Regions from separate parts of the Parageobacillus sp. NEAU-HV-2 genome, predicted to be linked through region 2. Evidence: a T-box and tRNA genes for the amino acid it is inferred to sense, from the RefSeq annotation. Region 2 holds a T-box; the other holds one or more tRNA genes.
What was found. The T-box of region 2 lies ahead of leuS (leucine--tRNA ligase). A T-box ahead of a tRNA ligase gene usually reads a tRNA of that ligase, here a tRNA-Leu.
Positions count from the first base shown of each region.

Region 1: it has a tRNA-Leu gene. The T-box ahead of leuS (leucine--tRNA ligase) is inferred to sense a tRNA for this amino acid. The anticodon was not compared.

Region 1 covers NZ_JBXUJJ010000019.1:29,757-33,142, reverse strand. The annotation lists tRNA gene AC1WMD_RS18185 (tRNA-Asn) at 244-318, shown strand; tRNA gene AC1WMD_RS18180 (tRNA-Ser) at 323-413, shown strand; tRNA gene AC1WMD_RS18175 (tRNA-Glu) at 430-501, shown strand; tRNA gene AC1WMD_RS18170 (tRNA-Val) at 515-590, shown strand; tRNA gene AC1WMD_RS18165 (tRNA-Met) at 635-708, shown strand; tRNA gene AC1WMD_RS18160 (tRNA-Asp) at 717-792, shown strand; tRNA gene AC1WMD_RS18155 (tRNA-Phe) at 823-898, shown strand; tRNA gene AC1WMD_RS18150 (tRNA-Thr) at 987-1,062, shown strand; tRNA gene AC1WMD_RS18145 (tRNA-Tyr) at 1,071-1,152, shown strand; tRNA gene AC1WMD_RS18140 (tRNA-Trp) at 1,162-1,235, shown strand; tRNA gene AC1WMD_RS18135 (tRNA-His) at 1,257-1,329, shown strand; tRNA gene AC1WMD_RS18130 (tRNA-Gln) at 1,345-1,419, shown strand; tRNA gene AC1WMD_RS18125 (tRNA-Gly) at 1,424-1,495, shown strand; tRNA gene AC1WMD_RS18120 (tRNA-Cys) at 1,502-1,575, shown strand; tRNA gene AC1WMD_RS18115 (tRNA-Leu) at 1,586-1,671, shown strand; tRNA gene AC1WMD_RS18110 (tRNA-Leu) at 1,729-1,816, shown strand; gene AC1WMD_RS18105 (GNAT family N-acetyltransferase) at 2,124-2,591, shown strand; partial or broken gene AC1WMD_RS18100 (ATP-binding protein) at 2,911-3,090, opposite strand; gene AC1WMD_RS18095 (hypothetical protein) at 3,225-3,386, shown strand, end outside.
Region 2 covers NZ_JBXUJJ010000002.1:31,548-34,933, reverse strand. The annotation lists gene leuS (leucine--tRNA ligase) at 1-2,002, opposite strand, end outside; T-box leader at 2,075-2,299, opposite strand; gene AC1WMD_RS03700 (MDR family MFS transporter) at 2,491-3,386, opposite strand, start outside.

The sequences.
Region 1 (3,386 bases), on a different contig from region 2:
TTCTTCCAACCAAACGGTTATCTAGTTTTGAAGGAATGAAATAAAAAAATCTTGACACAACAGTATCGATCATTATAATAATACTTGTCCAAATTATTCCGCAGTAGCTCAGTGGGGAGCAACGAGCTTATGCTTCCATGAATCCGCTGCGAGTTGCCTCGACGCATCAAGCATCTTTGGATTTGCTAGAAGAGGAAGAGGCAATGTAAAATAAAAGTGGGTATAGCTTAATCTTTATCTTATTCCGCAGTAGCTCAGTGGTAGAGCAATCGGCTGTTAACCGATTGGTCGCAGGTTCGAATCCTGCCTGCGGAGCCATCTTGGAGAGCTGTCCGAGTGGTCGAAGGAGCACGATTGGAAATCGTGTAGGCGCGAATAGCGTCTCAAGGGTTCGAATCCCTTGCTCTCCGCCACTACTTAACTACACACGGCCCGTTGGTCAAGTGGTTAAGACACCGCCCTTTCACGGCGGTAACACGGGTTCGAATCCCGTACGGGTCACTTTCTTTTTGCTGGAGGATTAGCTCAGCTGGGAGAGCACTTGCCTTACAAGCAAGGGGTCGGCGGTTCGATCCCGTCATCCTCCACCACCAAATTAATTAAAGTTCTCTAAATCAATCATTCTTTCTATCGTCGCGGGGTGGAGCAGTCCGGTAGCTCGTCGGGCTCATAACCCGAAGGTCGCAGGTTCAAATCCTGCCCCCGCAATCTATATAGGTCCCGTAGTGTAGTGGTTAACATGCCTGCCTGTCACGCAGGAGATCGCGGGTTCGAGTCCCGTCGGGACCGCCATTTACAATATTTAATTTCAAAAATGTATATGGCTCGGTAGCTCAGTCGGTAGAGCAAAGGACTGAAAATCCTTGTGTCGGCGGTTCGATTCCGTCCCGAGCCACCACTTACTCTTATCACAATAGTAGAAACGAGCTAAACATCTGTGAATCTGTTGCGTGTTATTTTGGATGTGGATTGGCTCTGATATATATGCCGACTTAGCTCAATTGGTAGAGCAACTGAATCGTAATCAGTAGGTTGCGGGTTCAAGTCCTGCAGTCGGCACCATCCATTATGGAGGGGTAGCGAAGTGGCTAAACGCGGCGGACTGTAAATCCGCTCCCTTTGGGTTCGGCGGTTCGAATCCGTCCCCCTCCATTTACACTTAGGGGCATAGTTTAATGGTAGAACAGAGGTCTCCAAAACCTCCGGTGTGGGTTCGATTCCTACTGCCCCTGCCATAAAAGAATAAACATTTTGTGGCGACTATGGCGAAGTGGTTAACGCACCAGATTGTGGCTCTGGCATGCGTGGGTTCGATTCCCACTAGTCGCCCTTTCCTTCTACTGTTGGGGTATAGCCAAGCGGTAAGGCAACGGACTTTGACTCCGTGATGCGTTGGTTCGAATCCAGCTACCCCAGCCATAATGCGGAAGTAGTTCAGTGGTAGAACACCACCTTGCCAAGGTGGGGGTCGCGGGTTCGAGTCCCGTCTTCCGCTCTTTGTGGCGGCATAGCCAAGTGGTAAGGCAGAGGTCTGCAAAACCTTTATCCCCGGTTCGAATCCGGGTGCCGCCTCCATTGGTGTGGCGCCGGGGTGGCGGAATTGGCAGACGCACAGGACTTAAAATCCTGGGGTAGGTAACTACCGTGCCGGTTCGAGTCCGGCCCTCGGCATGAAATAAGTTGTTGACTTTCTATTGTTGCTATTGTATAATCAAATATGTGTTTTACGCCGATGTGGCGGAATTGGCAGACGCGCACGACTCAAAATCGTGTGGGGTAGCCCCCCGTGTGGGTTCGACTCCCACCATCGGCACCATACATAACGAAAAGCCTTTAAAGCCAATGCTTTGTACGATACAGAGCATTGGCTTTTTTGTTTTTTAACGTACTAAAGCAAAAGCTTAATCGTGTGGACAAGAAAATTGTACGATGATTTTCAATTAGACAACAGAGTGAAAAACTTATCGGAAATGACAATCCGCTTTTATGAACAAAAGTGGAATTTGATGTTAATATATTTGAGGAGGTTATTCAACTAATGGGCAGTCTGGCTGAAGAGGGAGGATTAAAAGAAAGAATATTGAATATTTAAGTAAAATAAGAATGTACAGGTGGGATATGTGATGTATATAACAAGATGGGCAACAAAAAATGAACTCCCGTTACTTGCAGAATATTGGTTTAAAATGGCATGTGAGATGGGGGAAAAGGATGGTATACCTATACCAAACATTGAACGTGTTAACGAAGTTAGAAACTTATTTCTTAAGGAGAGCGAGGAGAACAATCTAAGGTTCAGGGTTGCGGTTGATGAGAAAGGAAATATTGTGGCATGTGCAGGGGGGCTTATTAGAATGGAGTATGCCACTCCTCTAAGTGAAGAGCAAACTCCTTTTGGTTGGGTAATTGGTGTTTATACAATTAACAATCACCGAAAAAAAGGCTTGGCTTCTCAATTGGTGGAAGAAGTCTGTTCTTGGCTAAAAGAGCGAGGAGCAAGAAGGGCTCGACTATGGGCAAGTTCACAGGGCAGAAGAATCTATGAAAGGATTGGATTCTCCCCAATGCTGGATATGGAGAAAGTATTGTAATGAGTGGTTCATTTGTAAGCGGTGGTAGTAGGAAATATTTATAAAAAAGAGCCATTATCGGCTCTATTATTTTTTTACGAAAGACAAGGGCTTTCACTGTTGATGTTTTTGTTTTATATAAGATTTAGTTTCATCAGAAAGAGTGGCATTCAATATCTTTTCTTCACCTTTTACAACCTTAATTCCATGAACACGGCCCAACACGAACAAACAACGTATATTCTCCAAAACGAATTTCATGCTCAATTGTTTTAACGCCTCGCTTGGTCGGTTGCAATTTAGATCCAATCAAAGAGAATTGCAATTCCCCAGAAGGACCTCATTGATCCTTCTGTTTTTCTTGTTGGAGCCTCTTTTCCCATAATCGATAGCTTTCGCCCTTTAGGTTAAAAATAATGGAATAACGCAGTAATCGATTTAATATCGTTGTCGTTAACACCGAGTTTCCCATGGTTTCCCTCCATTCCCCAAAACTTTTGTTGGAGGTGAGGATCATCGAGGCATGTTAGAAATTTATGTAATAATCTTGATGGATTGGTAAAATAAAATGTAAGGGTTTTAGTTAAAGGAGTGGGAGAATGTTTAAGGAAAATGGAGATATCGTAAAAATGTAACATTTTAGGGGAGGATTAAATGAAAAAAATAAATCGTCTAATTTTTGGATTTATTGTGTTTTTGATTGCTATGGGCTGGTTTGCATATCAAAAAATCACTGATGATACTTATGATGGGATGTCCATTATTCCCGAACAACACGAAGACATTCCTTTATTCGATGGATTGGAACCGACTGAC
Region 2 (3,386 bases):
CTTCGGTCACTTTTTTCACTGTTTGATGGTATACGCGCTCAAGCGTATCGATTTCCGGATTGTCGACGATTTTTGGGTTCAGCTCACCGTTTTCTTCGACAAACAAGCGCCAGACGCGATCTAAGAAGCGGCGCGCTCCGTCCAATCCTTTTGTCGACCAAGCGATCGACGCTTCGAGCGGTCCCATAAACATTTCGTATAACCGCAGCGTATCGGCGCCATGGCTCTCGACAATATCGTCCGGATTGACGACGTTCCCTCTTGATTTGCTCATTTTTTCATTGTTTTCGCCAAGAATCATGCCTTGGTTAAACAGTTTTTGGAACGGCTCTTTTGTCGGCACGACGCCGATGTCGTATAAAAACTTATGCCAGAAACGCGCGTACAATAAGTGAAGTACCGCGTGCTCCGCCCCGCCGATATAGACATCAACCGGCAGCCATTTTTTCAATTTTTCCGGATCGGCCAGTTGCTTGTCGTTGTGCGGATCGATATAGCGCAAATAATACCAGCAGCTTCCGGCCCATTGTGGCATCGTGTTCGTTTCGCGGCGCCCTTTTTTGCCTGTTTTCGGATCGACGACGTTCACCCATTCTTTGATGTTGGCAAGCGGCGACTCTCCCGTGCCGGACGGTTTAATTTGATCGGTTTTTGGCAGCTTTAATGGCAGTTCTTCTTCCGGTACCGGCGTCATCGTTCCATCTTCCCAGTGAATGATCGGGATCGGCTCGCCCCAGTAGCGCTGGCGGCTGAACAGCCAGTCGCGGAGGCGGTATGACACTTTCTTTTGTCCTTTTCCATTGGCTTCTAGCCATTCAATCATTTTTTTGATCGCTTCTTCTTTGTTTAGACCGTTTAAGAAATCGGAGTTAATATGTTCTCCGTCACCCGTATACGGTTCTTTTGCAATATCGCCGCCGGCGACAACTTCTTTGATTGGCAAATTAAATTTTTTCGCAAATTCATAGTCGCGTTCATCATGCGCTGGCACGGCCATAATCGCGCCCGTACCGTAGCTCATTAACACATAATCGGCAATCCAAATTGGCAGTTTCTCACCAGTGACAGGATGAATCGCATATGCGCCGGTGAATACTCCTGTTTTTTCTTTCGCCAAATCGGTGCGCTCAAGGTCGCTCTTGCTTTTAATCGCGTCTAAATACGCTTCCACTGCTGCTTTTTGCTCTGGAGTTGTGATTTTTTCAACGAGCGGATGCTCCGGCGCCAGCACCGTGTATGTCGCGCCAAACAATGTGTCTGGGCGCGTCGTAAAGACAGTGAACGTTTCCTCATGGCCGTCGATTGCAAAATGGATTTCCGCGCCTTCTGAGCGGCCAATCCAGTTGCGCTGCATTTCTTTAATGCTTTCCGGCCAATCTAACTCTTCTAAGTCTTCGAGCAAACGATCCGCGTAGGCGGTAATGCGAAGCATCCACTGTTTCATCGGCTTGCGGATCACCGGGTGGCCGCCGCGTTCGCTTCTGCCGTTAATAACTTCTTCATTGGCAAGCACCGTGCCTAACGCCGGGCACCAGTTGACCGGGACTTCATCTATATAAGCCAATCCTTTTTCATACAGCTTTAAGAAAATCCATTGCGTCCATTTATAGTAATTCGGATCGGTCGTGTTGATTTCCCGGTCCCAGTCGTACGAAAACCCTAGCGATTTAATTTGGCGGCGGAACGTATTAATGTTTTTCTCGGTAAATTCCGCCGGGTCGTTTCCGGTATCAAGCGCGTATTGCTCCGCCGGCAAGCCGAACGCGTCCCATCCCATCGGATGAAGCACGTTATAGCCTTGCATCCGCTTCATGCGCGCCAAAATATCGGTGGCGGTGTAGCCTTCCGGATGGCCGACATGCAGCCCTGCTCCCGACGGATACGGGAACATATCCAATACGTAAAATTTCGGCTTGTCATCGTCATCGACCGTTTTAAACGTTTTATTTTTTTCCCAATAATCCTGCCATTTTTTCTCTATTTCTCGATGGTTGAAGCTCATTTGCCTTTCCTCCTATCTTTTTTTCTAGTAAACATTGTTAACAAGAGCGCGAATAAAAAAACCTCTCATCCCAAAAGGGACGAGAGGTGCCATTCCCGCGGTACCACCCTTCTTAGCATGCAAAACCGCATGCTCACTCTCATCATTAACGCAGATTCACGGCGGACATTACGAGGCGAAAGCCGCTCATGCCCGCAACTCCGAGGCGAGTTCGTGAACAAACTTCGGTTGACTCGCACCGACCGTCAACTCTCTGCCGTCCGTTTGTCCACTACTACTCCTCTTCACCGTTATTGACCGATATTGTTGATGTATAATATTTTAAAAAATTTGTCGGTTTATTGCAAGTAGGGAAAAATGGAGCTTATATGCTATATATGCCGTTCATCTCTGCACATGACTGTGTTATTCATCTATTTTATGCCGCATTTTCCGCGGATTCCGCTCATAGATGCCGTTTTGATTCATGATCCATTCGCGGCGAATGGTTATCCTGTAACCGTTTGTTTCTCCTTGTTTTGCTTCTTTGACAAATTCCGATCATAGAAGAGCGTCGTGACAAACGCAAGCGCGGCAAAGAAAACAAGCGCGGCAAACAACGGTTTCATGCCGGTGTAATCGGCGATCACCCCACCAAGCACCGGGCCGACCATCCTCCCTGCGGTAGCCGTGCTGTTAACAAATCCTTGGTAAAACCCTTCTTTTCCTGCAGGAGCGAGCTCGCTTGCCACCGTTGGAATCGCTGGCCAGACGATCATCTCCGCCATCGTCAAGACGACCATCGCAACAGCAAATTCCACGAATGAATCCGCTCCTAACAATAAAGCAAACGAAACGACAAAAATCGCAAACCCGACCAGCATTTGCCGCTTGATATAAGGCATCCAGCGCCGGATCGCGACAGACAAGAGCGGCTGCGCCAATACAATCAGCGCGCCGTTGATTGTCCAAAGGAGACTATATTGCCGCAGCGGAATATGAAGGGCCTGCGTATAAGCGGCAATCGTCGTCGGCCATTGTACATAGCTGATCCAGCATAAAAAATAACCGATACAAAGCGTCACGAGCGCGTACCAATTGGCGCGTGCCTCTCCTTTTACCGCTTCCGCCGCCTTTGATTTTGCCGCTTTGGCGACGCGGACATGACGCAATCCAAACACGATAAGCAAGCAAAAGACGGCGTATAGCAATAAATTGGCAAGGAAAATAAGCGTAAACGAATACGACGCCACTACGCCGCCAAGCGCCGAACCAACCGCCACGCCAATATTTTGCGCGACATAAAGCCCGTTAAACGCCCGTCTTCCGCCCTCTGGCCAAATTGCGCCCGCATACGCAGCCGCTACTGGGAATACAATCCCGCTTCCCATCCCGATGATCGTTA